Regions from separate parts of the Lysinibacillus sp. TE18511 genome, predicted to be linked through region 4. Evidence: riboswitches for the same ligand, from Rfam matches in the RefSeq annotation. Region 4 holds a riboswitch; each other region holds the start of a gene.
The links. Region 4 has a riboswitch for cobalamin ahead of ACVWXS_RS01910 (hypothetical protein). Riboswitches for the same ligand answer to the same signal wherever they lie in the genome.
Positions count from the first base shown of each region.

Region 1: another riboswitch for cobalamin. It lies ahead of cobT (nicotinate-nucleotide--dimethylbenzimidazole phosphoribosyltransferase); the one in region 4 lies ahead of ACVWXS_RS01910 (hypothetical protein).
Region 2: another riboswitch for cobalamin. It lies ahead of ACVWXS_RS20355 (ABC transporter substrate-binding protein); the one in region 4 lies ahead of ACVWXS_RS01910 (hypothetical protein).
Region 3: another riboswitch for cobalamin. It lies ahead of ACVWXS_RS18590 (FecCD family ABC transporter permease); the one in region 4 lies ahead of ACVWXS_RS01910 (hypothetical protein).

Region 1 is NZ_JBSSFD010000001.1:216,672-220,889, forward strand. It holds gene ACVWXS_RS01050 (hypothetical protein) at 197-349, opposite strand; gene ACVWXS_RS01055 (YheC/YheD family protein) at 651-1,415, shown strand; gene ACVWXS_RS01060 (hypothetical protein) at 1,594-1,809, shown strand; cobalamin riboswitch at 1,819-1,994, shown strand; gene cobT (nicotinate-nucleotide--dimethylbenzimidazole phosphoribosyltransferase) at 2,109-3,164, shown strand; gene ACVWXS_RS01070 (trimeric intracellular cation channel family protein) at 3,520-4,125, opposite strand.
Region 2 is NZ_JBSSFD010000037.1:12,752-16,969, forward strand. It holds gene ACVWXS_RS20350 (GTP-binding protein) at 1-615, opposite strand, end outside; cobalamin riboswitch at 941-1,125, shown strand; gene ACVWXS_RS20355 (ABC transporter substrate-binding protein) at 1,497-2,492, shown strand; gene ACVWXS_RS20360 (precorrin-3B methylase) at 2,546-3,208, shown strand; gene ACVWXS_RS20365 (S9 family peptidase) at 3,589-4,218, shown strand, end outside.
Region 3 is NZ_JBSSFD010000030.1:30,508-34,725, forward strand. It holds gene ACVWXS_RS18575 (monooxygenase) at 1-276, shown strand, start outside; gene ACVWXS_RS18580 (hypothetical protein) at 387-542, opposite strand; gene ACVWXS_RS18585 (ABC transporter ATP-binding protein) at 606-1,400, opposite strand; gene ACVWXS_RS18590 (FecCD family ABC transporter permease) at 1,406-2,452, opposite strand; cobalamin riboswitch at 2,607-2,797, opposite strand; gene ACVWXS_RS18595 (biotin transporter BioY) at 2,970-3,566, shown strand; gene ACVWXS_RS18600 (YdhK family protein) at 3,693-4,218, shown strand, end outside.
Region 4 is NZ_JBSSFD010000002.1:104,405-108,622, forward strand. It holds gene ACVWXS_RS01900 (tyrosine-protein phosphatase) at 1-352, opposite strand, end outside; gene ACVWXS_RS01905 (ABC transporter substrate-binding protein) at 603-1,568, opposite strand; gene ACVWXS_RS01910 (hypothetical protein) at 1,570-2,112, opposite strand; cobalamin riboswitch at 2,279-2,471, opposite strand; gene ACVWXS_RS01915 (glutathione peroxidase) at 2,748-3,293, opposite strand; gene ACVWXS_RS01920 (hypothetical protein) at 3,489-4,037, opposite strand; gene ytvI (sporulation integral membrane protein YtvI) at 4,129-4,218, shown strand, end outside.

The DNA of each region.
Region 1 (4,218 bases), on a different contig from region 4:
TTTGCTCTTTCTTTTTTCTTGTTCTTATTTTTTTTAGTGAGTTCATGATGAGGCTAAAATTTTTTTCGAAATTATTGTAGAGATTATCCTTTTTTTGCTCACGAATCTTTAGGTTATAAACTGGCAAAGTTTAAACCGGCATATCTAATACCTACGTCCATGATGCTTCGTTATTATCTCTTACACCTAATGATCCTTATATCGATAGACCACTCGCCCAAATCCCATTTAAACCAACTTCCTCTACAACTTTTGCGGAAAGACCGTTATGGGTATCCATTAAAAATTCAAGTGTGTCTGAATATATTTTTTTATTAAAAAATTTCGTTGTTTTTCTGATATCTTCCATCTTCTAACTCGACATTATCATATGACTAAAAGTAAATATTAGCAGGGCAGGTATATTAGAAACTAATGATGTTGAAATCAAAAAATGGATGTATTGAGAACAATCATAATGCTACTTTTCTAGTGTAGTAAATTTAATTATGGGACTCAAAAAGAAAAATATGAGATATCGCGTTACCAAGTCTCACCCACCTATGCAAGATAAATCTATTTACATACAATACAGTAACCTCCATAAGTGGAGAGGACTACACTATCAATACAAAAGAAATAAAAATATCTAACTAAATGAGGTGAGTTTATTGAAAAACGGACTTGGTAAATGGGAACAATGCTTACTTTTAAAACAAAATCCTTTAACAACTAACTGCATGCCAGAATCAACACTGTACAGTCTAGAAAACCTAATCTATTTATTAAATAAGTATGAGTATATTTATGTGAAACATAATACCACTGGACAAGGAAGAGCAATGTATAAAGTCTACAAAAGAAAAGATGGACACTATTGTTTTAACGGATTTACCATGCAAGGTGAAGAAATAAGTAAATGTGTAGCAGCAATTGAGGATTTCCACCAAGTTCTACATCCATATGAGAAACACGGTAGATTAAGCGGAATTTATATTATACAAGAGGGGGTCAAAAGTCTAACCCCTGATGGGAATTCAATATCTATTCGTGTTCATGTTCAAAATCTAAAGGGAAAATGGGTAATTGGTGGGATTTACGGAAGGGTGGCAACTGAGGATCATGGGATTGTCAATTCAAATCGGGGTTCTAAAGCAATATCGATTGAGGAATTATTATCAGGTTATTTGATGATGGATAATACAAAGAAAGATCAAACAATAGATTCTCTAAAAGAGGATTCAATTTTAGCAGCTGAAGTAATAGCATCCCACTTTCCTTGTAGAGAATATGGCATTGATTTTGGAATAAATCTTGAAGGAAAACCTATATTATTTGAAGTAAATACAACGCCAAGCATACGTAGTTTTGCCAAAGTTGATAGGGCGATCTGGAAGAATATTGTTGAGATTAGGAAAATGCAAAATGAAGGCTAAGTTTGAAATGTAGTTATTTTTCATGTTAGTCATCAGCATATTTTTATTCAATAGACATACATCAAAAAAATACTTTCCCTACTATTTTATAGGAAAGAAGAAACTTAATTGCATCCGTTACTTGTGAACGATTAGGAATTTACCTAGAAAAAATGGATTATGGTTGAGTAGGCGCGTTATGAATCAATTTGCTATTAGAGAAGATTCAGCATGGGCTCAAATTGCCAGCCCTCAGGAACCTGAATTCGCGTACGTTAGATTTATTTGGTTATTCGAAGTGTTAAAAGATTCCTTTGCTGGCATTCACTCTTTTGGAGCGAATGCCAGCAAAGGAATCCTTGGAACAATTTTTCATTTAATCAAATATATTGACACAAAAAACACTTTATCGTAAATTTGAAATAATTGCATAAATGCATTAGGTGCCCATTGCGGGAGAATAGGGAATAAAGTGAAATGCTTTAGCGGTCCCACCACTGTAAAAGAGAGTTTCATAGAGAATGCCACTAGCATAGTCTGGGAAGGTTCTATGAAATGTTGAAATTGAGCCAGGAGACCTGCCTAACTGCTTCGTATTATATAGACGATGGAAAAGTCTGTAGTTTATTTGTGATGAAATAAACTACAGGCTTTTTATTTTTTCTCTAAATCATTCTTCGAGTAACAAGGGCAAAAAAGAAAGGGGAAATTTTCATGCAATTATTACAACAAACGATTCAAAACATTCAAAGTGCTGACCACAAAATGATGGAGGAAGCAAGGGAACGCATAGATGCACTTTGCAAGCCTCCTAGTAGCTTAGGTAAACTTGAGACTCTTGCTGTGCAACTATCAGGAATTACAGGAGAACTATTTCCTGCGATTGATCACAAAGCCATTATTGTCTGTGCCGCAGATCATGGTGTTTGTGATGAAGGGGTGACATCAAATCCACAAAATGTAACGGTCTTTCAAACATTAAATTTTCCCAGAGGAGGGACCGGTGTTTGTGCTATCGCAAAAATCACAGATGCAAAAATTGTCACAGTAGATGTTGGCGTAAAAGAAGATATTCCGCATGATGCTGGTGTTATCCTAAAAAAAATTAAATATGGAACGGACAATATGGCAAAAGGTCCTGCTATGTCAAGGGAAGAAGCCATTCATTCTATTGAAGTAGGAATTGAAGTAGCTACGGAAGAAATAAACAAAGGGATAAATGTACTCGGGACAGGTGAAATGGGTATTGGTAATACAACGCCGAGTGCTGCAATATTATCGGTTCTTCGTGATTGTCATCCAAATGAAGTGACGGGCTTCGGTGCAGGAGTTGGGCCAGGGGGGATAGCACATAAAGTAGAGGTCATTCACAATGCTATTACATTAAATAAACCAAATCGTGATGATGCTATTGACATTCTTGCAAAAGTTGGTGGTTTAGAAATAGGTGCTATGGCTGGAGTTGTACTCGCTGCAGCTGCAAATCGCAAGCCTGTTGTGATTGATGGCTTTATTTCTACCATTGCTGCACTTATTGCATACGAACTCGAACCAAAAGTAACAGACTATATCATTCCTTCTCATGCTTCTGAAGAACCAGGTGCTAAAATTGCTGCGGAATTGCTCGGAGTTGAACCGATGCTACATATGAATATGCGATTGGGCGAAGGTTCTGGCGCAGCTTTAGCCTTTCCTATTTTGGACGCAGCATGTTCCATGATGAAAAACATGACAACATTAGAGGAAGCTATGCTGCTGTTAGAAAAGTAATTAAATATTGTGAGATTCTAAAAACAAGTTCTTATGAAAGTAGTTACTCAGCAAGTACAAAGTTTACTTAGGGTAACATACTATTTCTATTAGGATATATTGTTTCTAGGCGCTGCTACACATAAACAAAAGTTATAGTTAAAGGATTTAAAATCTGCTATTGATAAAAAATAAGAGGCTGGGACAAAAAGAAAAAATGTTAGACCGATTGCAATTGGTCTAACATTTTTTTGATTTAGGAAGGAACACTCTACTCATTGAAGCGGAAAAGTTATTATCTGCTTTCGTTATTTTTCAAAATAATCGAGTTCTGTCCCAGCCTCTTGTTGTTATACGGTGATGTAAGGAAACTTAGCTATGCCCGCTGTAACTTCCGCAACGGTAAACGCCATTTCTTCATATATGAAAGAACTCTTAGTGCTGTAATTACACCAAATAATACATATAAATAGATATCCCCTGAAATTAATTCAAGCCCGATGATAAGTCCAGCTAGTGCTGCCCACACACCATAGACTTCATCACGGAGAATTAATGGTTGTCGTCTAGCTAATAAATCTCGAACAATTCCACCGCCTGACCCTGTCAAGACAGCAGCTACAATAACCGCACTAATGGGCATGTCGAGCTTCACAGCATAGAGAGCACCCTGAATTGCAAATGCCGATAAACCAATAGCATCAGTGAAATTGCCCCAGCGATGCCAATGTTGGATGAGTCGATGTGGAAATAAGAAAAAAATTGTAATGGCTGCAATGGCAATTTGGAACATCATATCCTGTCCCCACAGTGTTGTTACAGGCAAACCTATGAGCAAATTTCGTATAGCTCCTCCGCCAAAAGCGGTTACAATCCCGAGTATATATACACCGAATAAATCGTATTCTTCCTCCATTGCAATGATTGCCCCGGAAATAGCGAAGGCAATTGTTCCAATAATACTAAAAACCTCCCAAGCCAAACCTTTCACTCCCTATATGAATAAATCTTTTCGATTAGTTGCAAACCCTTTTTGTAGCGTAGAAGTTTTTGCTAAGAAAAGTATCAACTTATA
Region 2 (4,218 bases), on a different contig from region 4:
GGCCTTTTCCTGTTTAATCATCGCTTGTATATGAGTAAGGCAGTTAACGCTATCCAACGTCTCGTTAAGAAAAGCATCGAGAAGCTGCTCATCACGCTCAGCAAGCCACTCCATCATGTGATTGGAAACATATTCAGTACGGAGCGGTTCATCTACTAATAGTACATCCTTAGAGCAATCTTTTTGAAGCTGTGTCATAACGGCTTCGATATCTGCACCTTCACGATCTATTTTGTTGATAAAGAAGAAGGTAGGGACATGATACTTGCGTAAAAGTTGCCACACGGTTTCAGTATGACCTTGTACTCCTTCGACCGCACTAATAACAATGATGGCATAATCCATAACACGAATAGCACGTTCCATTTCTGGCGAAAAATCGACGTGCCCAGGTGTATCGATTAACGTATATGTATCGTTTCCAATCGTCATGCGACCTTGTTCCGCAAAAATAGTAATGCCTCGCTGACGCTCTAGTTCGTGATTATCTAGAAATGTATCTCGATGATCAACTCGACCACGGGCTTGAATACTGTTTGTATGGAATAGTAACTGCTCAGAAAATGTTGTTTTTCCTGCATCAACGTGAGCGAGTACACCAATTGTTTTATGCATAAAAAATCCTCGTTTCTATTTTTCGTCCATTATCATTGTAACAGAAATAAAATAAAGTAAAGACTACTAATCAGTGGGGGTTTCGTCACCTCAACTGGATAGAGAAACACCCTGTTGCCCCAAAGCAATCGGGCATTTCCGGGCTGTTAATCTCCCGCTAAACTTCTTGGCTAACTGCTAGTTATGTGGGATAAAAATATTTCATGTAAAATAGTTAGTGTTTATGTCGAAATAGTGCTACTATATTCATAACAATTATTTTTTGATTTTTTCGAGAGATTGCGAACATAAATTTCTTCTGCTAGTCTAGCAATAACATTCATAACAAAATAATAGATGTGTTGGTGCAAATGATTTGTCATTTGCTTAAAAGGGAAATCGGTGCGAATCCGATGCTGTCCCGCAACTGTAAATGGGGAGTCTATACAAGATGCCACTGTAGCCATGCTATGGGAAGGGGTATAGATGATGAACCTAAGCCAGGATACCTGCCAATATGTAATCTTTGCTTAAACCACGAGGATGGGGCTAGTGAATAGGTTGTAAAACCCATCTTTCACTATGCGAACCTCTTGGAAACAAGGGGTTTTTTTTATGCCCTTTTTACCTTATGTTCAGCGAATGTGGATTCGGTAAGGAGTTCTTAGGGGATGTTAGCCTAAAACCATCACATCCATGCGATAACGGCTAACTGACCTGCATCGGTAAAAACGCCACGTCCTGTGGCATTACCGAAATGACCGACATCGTGTTGGCCCTCGTGCAGGCCTAAGCACAAAGCCGAATCCGGACGCAATTATGCCGAGGTATAATTGATCATTCAGTAGCGAGGAAGTCAAGCGATTTCTTTCTATATATTTAACATCAAAGGAGACGAGGACATGAAGAAATGGAAAAGATTGTGGCTTGTCTTTGCGATAGCATTGATCGCTATACTTAGCGCGTGTAATGCAAAGGACAAACCAGAATCGGCTGCACAAGGGGAGAAGGTAGAGCCTTCACAAGCTGAAAAGACAGAGATAACGATTGAAAATAATGGAACAACACAAGTATATAAGGAAGCACCAAAAAAAGCGATTAGCTTAAATCAACATGTAACAGAAATTATGTTAGCGTTAGGCTTAGAAGATTCAATGGTAGGTACCGCCTATTTAGATGACAATATTTACGAGCCCTTACAAGCTGCCTACGATAAAGTGCCTGTGTTAGCTAAACAGTATCCTTCAAAGGAACAGGTTATTGATGCAGAAGCAGACTTTTTATACGGAGGTTGGAAAAGCGCCTTTGGAGAGAAAGGTGTTGGTACACAGGAAGAGCTTGAGGCATTAGGGATTCACACTTATTTACATACAGCCTCAAGTATGACGAAACCAACTTTAGAAGATATTTTCACAGATATCCGAAATATCGCAAAAATATTCCGTGTTGAAGATCGTGGAGATGCTTTAATTGCACAAATGACCAAAGATGTAGAGGCTGTACGTACAAAATTACCACAAAATGGGGAAGAACTGCGTGTATTAGTGTTTGATAGTGGTGATAAAGATGTCCTTACTGCTGGACAAAACTTTATGAATGAGCTTGTGACGATTGCTGGTGGTAAAAATATTTTTGGCGATGTGGAATCAGGATGGACTACGGTATCAAAAGAAGATGCAATAGAGCGTAATCCAGAAGTCGTTGTTGTTGTTGATTATGGAGAAACAACGGCGGAACAAAAAATTAATTTCTTAAAAAATGATCCTGCCTTAAAAGAAATAGAAGCCGTTAAAAATGAACGCTTTGTGATCTTACCACTTTCTGCTGCATCTGAAGGGGTTCGTGCTGCAGAAGCTATTCAAATTTTAGCAAAAGGCTTCTATCCTGAAAACTTTTAGACAAAATAAGGAGCTAGCGACTTGCTAGTTCTTTTTTATAAGGAGAGTTATAAATGAATGCATTTTGTAAAAATATACCGGACAAAACATTTGAAAAGCTAAATCATAATGGAGAGTTTACATGTCTTGCAGTTAGCCCAGGTATTATTAATAAGCATTATACCCCTGCACAATTTCAAACAATTGCAAAGGTTGTAGGGGAAACTGGTGCAATCAAATACTCCGCCTCTTACAGTATATTAGTATCTATTCCGACAGTAGATGTAGCAGATACAACTAAGGAGCTACAAGACGCTGGTCTGTATGTAACAACAAAGAAAGGACCAATTGTTGCGATGAAGGCCTGTGATTTCTGTGATGGTGATAAGATGGAGGCAGCACCGATTACTCAACAGCTATATCATTCATTAGAAGGAATAGCGGTCCCTACAAGATTACGTTTAAACGTAAATGGCTGTGCCTCTGCCTGCTACAATCCAGTATATGATGATATTGGCCTTGTTTATCAAAAAGATAGCTTTGATGTCTATTTAGGGGCGGTGCCAATGGGGGCAAAAGCACAAGCTGGGACGCTATTTGCTAAAAGGGTGGCAGTTGACCGTATTGAAAGTTTTCTTCATGAAATCATTCGACTCTATAATGAGCATGCTCGTCCGAATGAACCTTTTTATAAATTTTATCGTAGAACAAATTCTGCTGATTATTGGAAAATGTAAAAAAAGTGATGTTAAAACACACTTTTTTGAGTTTTGGACCATCCTTTTGTTACTTCTATTGGAATATTCGAGCCAACTTTCATGGTATTTTTGACAATAATCCAGCACCAATATGTTAATCTCCTCGTGAAGCTATTTCTCACGTCTTAGTAATAGGAGACCGTTTAGGTAAAAATTTCTTATTTTGAAATAAATTATATCTGTAGCTCTTTGTAATTATTGCGAAGCAGCTACTTTTTTTTCAGTGTATGTTTTTAAACATCTCATATAAGTAATAACGCGGCCAAATTTAAAAATTTTCTGTTTATAAGCAGGAATAATACTTAGGGCGTCGAAATATTGTACTATGTAATGCAATTAACAAAAAGGGGCGGGAAAATATGACATCCAAACAAGGGATTAAACCGGAAGATCTATATCAATTAAAATCAGTGGCAGATCCACAAGTATCACCTGATGGAACAGAGGTTGTATATGTGGAGACTCATATCAACGACAAGAAAAAAGACTATGTGTCTAATTTATATTACATAAACTTGGATGAAAAAATTCCTCAACAATGGACATTTGGTGAAGATAAAACAAATTCACCTATTTGGTCTCCAGATGGCAGTAAAATCGCGTTTGTGTCAACGAGAAATGGCAAGCCACAAATTTTTGTGCTTTCTAAAACGGGCGGAGAGGCGAAGCAAATTACTCATTGTAAAAACGGTGCGACATCACCTATTTGGTCGCCGTGTGGCAAGAAATTAGCCTTCTCTGTAAAGCTTGGTAAAAATGAAAGCATTGATGATAAAGCTGAACCTGATAAGAAAGAAGACAAAGAACTAAAACCACTTGAAATCGAAAAGATGAAACATAAGTCAGATGCAGCTGGATTTCTGGATATGGAGCAATTTACTCAAATTGCAATCGTCAATCTTGAATCTGGGGAATTAGAGCTGATGACGGAAGGAAAAGATCATTTCCAGCTTGGTACATGGTCTCCAAATGGAAAATATCTTTCTTAC
Region 3 (4,218 bases), on a different contig from region 4:
GACGGTCCTTTTGGTGATGAAATGTCTGAAGGATTTAAAGATTTAGCTCATAGCATTAATGACGAAGAAGGAATCATGTGGAAAATTTGGACTGAGGATGCGGTAGCTAAAGAAGCTGGTGGTGTTTATTTATTCGAGACGAAGGAAAGTGCTAAAAAATATTTAGCCATGCACTCTGCTCGATTAACAAGCTTTGGGATAACAAATATTCGGGGTAAAATTTTTGAAGTTAATGAAGCCTTATCTTCTATTAACAATGGTCCTATCCATAAATAATAGGCGTATCTGTTATTACAGACACACCCCTTAGTGTTGAAATACAAAATGGGCAAGAAAATCTTTGTGAATGTTGTGGCGCTTTAAATAAGGGTGATTTCTGTTCCAAACTATTCGCTTTCGCACAAAAAACATCTGTTGCTGACGCTTCGCTTTCGCACAAAAACATCTGTTGCTGCCGCTTCGCTTACGCACAAAAAACATCTGTTGCTGACGCTTCGCTTTCGCACAAAAACATCTGTTGCTGCCGCTTCGCTTACGCACAAAAAACATCTGTGCTCAGTCGGAACGGAAATCACCCCTCGTTTTGCCGAAGAGCCATACTTTATTTATGTAGTTTTTAAAGCTTTCTTCGTAAATTGCTCTGAGACATACGTTAAATAAGGCTTCCCTGTAAGTGGATGTGTTTGAATATCAGCGTAAACACCAAAAACATCTTGTAATAATGTTGGTGTAAGTACTTCTTCTGGTGTTCCAAAATTGACAATTCGCCCTTGCTGTAAAACATAAATTTGATCACAATACATAGCTGCAATGTTTAAATCATGTATTGCCGCAACAACTGTTAAATGTAGGGTTTGAATTAGATCCATTAGCTGCAATTGATGCTGAATATCTAGATGATTCGTTGGCTCATCTAAAATAAGCATCTGTGCTTGCTGAGCGAGCGCACGGGCAACCATCACACGCTTTTTTTCTCCGCCCGAAAGAGAACTAAAGCTACGTTTCTCTAAATGAGCAATTCCTGTTTGATCTAGTGCATTTTTCACTATTTGGAAATCTCGTTCCTGATCAAGCTCGAATAGTTTTTTATGAGGTGTTCTCCCCATACTGACTAAATCATGTACGGTAAAATCGAATACGACCGGCGTTTCTTGACTCACTACTGCTAAATTTTTCGCAATACTTTTACTCGATTGCTTTAAAATATCCTGTTCATTTAATAAAACTGTTCCACTTTCTGGTTTTAATAAACGATACATATTCTTTAATAGCGTTGACTTCCCACTACCATTAGGACCGATTAACCCAACAAATTGTTTTTCCTTTATTTGTACACTTACTTCATGTAATATGCGTTCATCAGAAATGGAGAAAGATACTTGTTTCGTCTCTAATGTCATATGCTTTAATCCCCTTCACCGAAAGAATAATTGTTACGACGTAGTAGCCAAATGAAAAATGGCCCTCCACAAAAAGCTGTGATAATTCCAATTGGCATTTCTTCAGGGGCAATTATAATTCGAGCAAGTGCATCTGCCCAAACTAAGAAAATTGCCCCAAACAAAGCACTAATCGGTATGACATATTTATGGTTTGAACCTACAATCAGCCGTACAATATGCGGAATGATTAAGCCAACAAATCCGATTGAACCACTTACTGCGACAAGCACACCCGTTAATAACGATACTAATAAGATAAGCTGTATTCGAAATTGTTGTAAGTTAACCCCTAATGTAACCGCTGCTTCTTCCCCAAGAAGTAATAAATTTAAGCTTCGATAGTGGAGCCATAACAAGGCAAATACCACGATAAAAATAACTGTAGGAATTAAAAGATTACTCCACTTCGCACCAGCTAAGCTACCTAGCATCCAATACATGACTGCCTTCATTCCGCCCTCTTGCTTCGACGTCATTAATATAAAATTTGAAATAGCAGATAAAATAAACGACACCGCCATCCCTGAAAGTAAAAGTCTAAAGACAGAAACTCTACCGCCAACACGTGCTAAAAAGAAAACTAACGCCATTGCTGTCAGAGAGCCTATAAATGCAGATACGGAAAGAGCATAAACGCCAAGAAATGAAAAAGCACCTAAAATGATGACAGCTGTGGCCCCAACCGTTGCACCAGAAGAAATCCCTAAAATATATGGTTCGGCAATTGAATTACGGACAAGAGCCTGAATGGCTGCTCCTGCAATTGCCAACCCTGCTCCAACAATAGCAGCGAGCAATACACGCGGAACTCGTATTTGCCAAATAATAATTTCCTGTGAACGACTCCAATCTTGCTCGATTGAGTTTTGTACAATTGGTATTTTGGAAAGGATAACCTTCCATACGTGAATTGGCGTAACAGAAACCGATCCAACCATTATGGCAATTGTCATTGAAATGATTAGTACTAAAAGAAGAGTCATTGATAGTAGCATAATTTTTTTATTCATCTGTTTATTAACTCCTAATCATTAATAATAGACTTAATGAAGATAAAAAAAGGGTATTCCATGCAAAATACGCATAGAAATACCCTAGATTAAACAAAGTCAGAAAGATTTCCTTCTACTATTGTCCGTAATCGCTTTCATCCTCGTGGGCATTACAGATTTTCGCTAATTGGCAGGTCTCCTGGCTTCGAATCAATGTACCTATGATTGCCTTCCCATTCTAGAACAGTGGCTAAATCATCATAGAACTCCTCGTTACAGTTGCGGGACAGCGTCGGATTTGCACCGACTTCCCTTTTAAGTGACACATTTACAAGATGTCACACCATTTGCATCTGATATTTTAAAATTATGACGATTCTATCATATATTTTAATAGTTAGTCTATTACTAGTAATTATTTATCAAATTAAGAAGGATAAATATTTTGTGTTAACCTATATAAAATATTAGGTTGACACAAAAACTTTATTTTTTTACACTATTATTATCAACATTACTTATTAGGGGTGAAATAATGACAACAGTAGCGGAACACTCGCATCACAAATTAAGAACAGTAGATATTGCTTATATTGGACTATTTTCAACATTGATGATGATTGGCGCTAATATTACTTCCTTTGTACCTTTTATGGTTGTTGGTGGCGTACCCATCACGCTACAAACATTTTTTGCTATATTAGCAGGACTTATTCTTGGCAGTAGAAAAGGTGCACTCGCTTGTACTGTTTATATGTGTATAGGTTTAGCAGGCGCACCTGTATTTGCACGTTTCAGTGGGGGCTTTGGACAAATTTTAAGTCCTACATTCGGTTTTATTGTTACTTTTATATTAGCTGCATATGTTGCAGGGCGTATTGTAGAGCGCAGTGGAACGAAAAAAAGCTATGTAATTGCTGCTTTAATTGCAACAGCCATTAATTATTTACTTGGGACAAATTGGATGTACTTCGCCTACAAGTTATGGGCTAGTGCTCCAGAAGCTTTTTCTTATAAGATGGCATGGCTTTGGATGATGCCTCCATTACCAAAGGATATTATTTTAGCTATATTTGCCGGTATTTTTGCATACCGTCTACAAAAAATAGTAAAAATACTTCCTGTTAAATAACGTAAGCCCTTCTTTAGTTTGATGCTAAAGAGGGCTTTTTATTTTGGGACTCCTATATGATTGCTGTCCACAATTTCTGCACATTTATTTGCTACATTAAGAGCAAATAGTGAGGAGGAATATAATATGTTATTCAAAAGAAAGTGGTCAATTGGCTTAATGGCAGCAGTAGCTTTACTAACATTATCGGCTTGCTCTGCCGATACAACTAAGTCAGAAGCCGATTCAAAAAATAACATCGAAACTGAACATAGCACAGAGATGGATCATTCCACGATGAACCATTCAAGCTCTGGCGCAGTACCAACAACTTTGAAAAATGCTGAAAAGCCAAAGTTTCCAGTTGGAAGCACCGCCATTATCACGGATGGACACATGGCAGGTATGAAAGGCGCAGAAGCAACGATTGTTGGCGCTTATGATACGACAGCATACATTATCTCCTATGAGCCAACTACAGGTGAAAATCGCGTAGAAAATCATAAGTGGGTTATTCATGAGGAATTGATAAATCAAGGTGAGGCTCCATTAGCTCCGGGTACGGTAGTCAAAACCGATGCATCTCATATGAAAGGCATGGAAAATGCGACTGTCCATATCGATGAGGCAATACAAACGACAGTTTATATGATTGATTATACGTCTACAACAA
Region 4 (4,218 bases):
AAAATTCTCGGAACATCTCTGGATTTACAACCTTGTAAAAATCATTTCTTCCAGCGTTTGTAGGCATCTCAAAAGCATGATTGCCCTTTGCTGGAATTTGAATATATTTAGCTTGCGGGAAAATCGGATTAGGGTTATTTTGTGCCTCATGGTTGTCGCGATAATCAAAAATTGTTTTCACACCTAGCGTTCCAAAAAGCTCCTTATCTGCTTTCGTCATTTTGCCAAGCGCGGCTGAACGATAAAACAAGCCATTCTTTACAGAACGCCCATCTCTCGTCTTATATCCACCCATATCACGAAAATTATGAACAGCCTCAAACGGAATAATCTTCATATCAAACTGTTTCATTCACTGCACCTCCCTCTGTTAATAAACATTCTTATTTATATTCTATATAACAATTCGCTATAATACCAATTTTCGCACTAGGAAATGTCATCAGCTAGTCTCAAGCTGAGTGATGTAAGGTAATATCCGAGCACTTCTTCATCCACCTGAGCACTTTACCTCCCCAACCGAGCAACTATCATTAGATTCACCCAACATCAAAAAAGCTGCCCTTGATAAAGGACAGCTCTAAAATACTTTTCAATATAGTTTATTTAAATAACTCAGGATATGCTGCTTTTGCTACTAGCTCAACAGCTTCACCAATACGTGGACCTGGACGGTTTGAAATATCAGTATCTATATAATAAACCGCTTTGTTTTGAATGGCTGTGATTGAATTCCATCCATCACGTGCAAGAATTTCTCCCACTGAGTTTTCTACATAGCCTACTGTTGTTAAAATGACTTCTGGATTTTTCGCGATGACATCTTCCTCAGATACCTTTGCCCAGCTTTGAACGTCAGCAAATACATTTTTCACATTTGCAGCATTTAAAATCTCTTGTTGGAATGTACCAGAACCAGCTGTATAGATGTCTGGCTTTGGACCAATTTCTAAGTAAATATTTTTTGGTTCTTTTACATCTTTGACTTTTGCCTGGACTTCCGCAATTTTAGCTTTAATATCTTCATTTAACTTTTCGCCTTTATCTTCAATCCCCATGACAGATGCAATTTGTTGGATATCCCCGTAAACATCATCAAATGAAGCAGCCGATTTGATGGCAAAAACTTTAATTCCTACATCTTCAAGAGTTTTTAGCGCATTTAAGTTTTCATCATCATCACCACCAGTTATATAGGCAATAACGACATCTGGCTTTAACGCTAAAATACGCTCACTATTGAATTTTGTAGAATCAGAAACGCGCTCAATTTTTTGTGCTTCTTCTGGATACGTATCATACTCAGTTGCACCAACGATTTTATCGCCAACGCCTAGAGCAAATAAAATTTCTGTATTACTTGGTTGTAATGAAACAATAGTTTTCGGTACTGCATCAAACGCTACTTCTACACCACGATCATCCGTAACTTTATAGCTTGTGCTCTCAGTTTGTTGCTCGTCCTTAGAAACAGTGTCTTTGTTAGCATCCTCTTTTGTGCCGCAGCCTACTAATACGAGTGCTAACATTAATACAGAAAGCCATTGTAGATTAAACAATTTCTTCATTTCATTGATTCTCCTTTTTCTTTTTCATTGGGTATGACTTACTAATAAACGGTATTTCAGCAATACCAGCGCGCTGATTCATATAGACAGCCATAACAAAAAATATATTGGCTAGTAATCCTAAATAATCAAATAGAATAGCTGGTACTTCCCGTTCCTCAGAAACTTTGTGTAGAATACGGTATGATTTTTTCGCCTCACTACGACATACATGTAATGCAGCAGCAGCCTCTGTTCCTTGCGGTAATACAAAATTCTGAATCTCATCTTTCACATGACTAACATAAAAATCATAACGAACACTAAGCCACGCTAAATCATCTTCAGTTACTGCTAATTTCCCTCGGACGGAGCCATTTACATGGTAAGCCATTGGCAAAATAGCTAATAAATCATCTGCCACTACCCTTACTGTCTCTTTATTTACTGCTACTAAAGCGACACCCATATGTGTTGTAAGACTATCTGTTCGAATTTCAAAATCTACTGTTGATGCCTTTTCACGCATAAATGGATAGCAAGAATAACGTGCATCTTTTTTCAAATCTAGTCCCCGCTTTCCTTCGTGAAAAATTCTTACTAAAAGTGAGTATACATAAAAAAACGTCGACCCTACTCCTAAGGGACGACGAAAATAGCATAAATAGTGTCGCATAGACACGACAAAGCCTATGTATTTGCCGCATATCCTCCTAGCTTCCGAAGAGTATCTATACGTTCAAATAAAGGTCGGTCTCCTGGCTTGTACATCCAATCATGTCATGAGTCATAAAAACTTTCCCATCCGATATTCCGACAGTGGTATATCTTTTATGATTCCTGTACTTACAGTTGCGGAAACAGCTTCGGTCTTTCACCGAATTCCCAATTATGCTTGTTAACACCTTTATTTTGCAAGAATAATTCACTTGTAAAGCAGTTTAACACATATTGATAGGAAAAAATAGCTTTGAAATGAACGGAAAACACATGAATACGAACAATAGTAAGCCTATTTCTACATAGCTATACAAAATGATTCTCTAATCTATATTCAAGAGATTTATAGTTATGGCTCTTCAACTTGACTGCACATTCTGCGAGGGAACGCTCTCTGCAAACGTATCCTCCCTCCACACTAGGTGCTATCATCAGCATACTTCTTTAATCAAGAACAGATTCTAGTATTGATTCAAAGTTTTATAAAATTTTTTCAATAGCTTGCTCAACATCTAGCTGTGAATCTGTAGGTTCAAAGCGGGCAACTGTCTTACCATTTGTATCTATTAAAAATTTCGTAAAGTTCCAGCGAATATTACGACCGTCTAAAAAACTAGGCGCAATTTGGATAATTGCTTCCGCTAACATTTTTTCCTGCATACTTGCCTTGCCAAATTCGCGATAATCTATCTCGTGCTTTAAATAATTGAATAATGGGTGTGTCGTATCTCCATTTACCTGCACCAGTTCAAAAATTGGGAATGTTACACCATAGTTGATTTTACAAAGGTGAGTAGTTTGTTCGCCATCCTCAGGATTTTGATTATCGAATTGATCACAAGGAAAACCTAAAACGACAAAATTATCCTTCCCATATTTATCATACATTTTTTGTAAGTCTTCAAATTGATATGTAAAACGGCACTTGTTTGCTGTATTAACGATTAACAGCGTTTTTCCTCGATAAGTTTCCATTGATAATATCTCACCGTTTGGCTTCTTGACTAAATAATTATAAATGCTCATTGTTTAACTCCTTTTATTTTTTCCTATTTGTCAGGTGTGGTGATGGGCCTTAAAAATAGGCATACGTTAGCACAAAAAATCCTATTATCGGTCAATAATAAACCTATATTTTCCTACTCAGCACGCCTGATATATTATAAACTATTTCTCTATTAACGAAAGAATTTTCACAAAAAAAATAGCCATTCCACGTCTTTAATGGATGGCTTTCATATATTTCTTTTTGTATTTAACATCTTTTTCTTCCGCAATTAAACGCTCCGCAATTTTTAATAGCTTCGGGTCTTTCGTTTCATCAAATAGCTTTTTAAAAGATACAATAATATCATAGCGCATTAATGCCGGTTGCTTTTCGTCTAAGCATGTTTGAAATCTTTTTGCCAAATATGAAACGACTAAATCTCTTTGTACCTGCCCCGCTAAACCTATTTTCCAAATTGCCTGCAAAGTAAGTCTCGCCGTTTCTGTTTTTTCATCATACGTCACTGCCCAAATCTTTAAGAAATCCTCTAATACTCTCTCTTCTGGATCACTTTTTGCTGCCAATGCGCATAAAAATTGTGCCGCGCTTGCACGAACATGCCCATTTTTGTATGTAAGAGCCTGAATAAGTTGTTCCCAAACTGCATATGTCCAATCAACTGGTTCCTGCATTATTTTCATCAATTCTTCGAAAGATTCATATTGAATATCGCGGTCACGTTCTGTTAAATTACTAAAAAGTTGCATAATCCCTTTTTCCATGATTCATCCCTACCTTTATTGTTTCAGACCGTAATAATATTTTTATGTTTTATGGTACACTAAACTTACTTTGCGCAAAGAAGGTGAGTTTATGAATAAAATTAATTCTAGGAAACTGATTTTTAGAATGATTATGATTATTACTTTAATTGTAGCTGCATATTTTATTATCCCAGTTTCC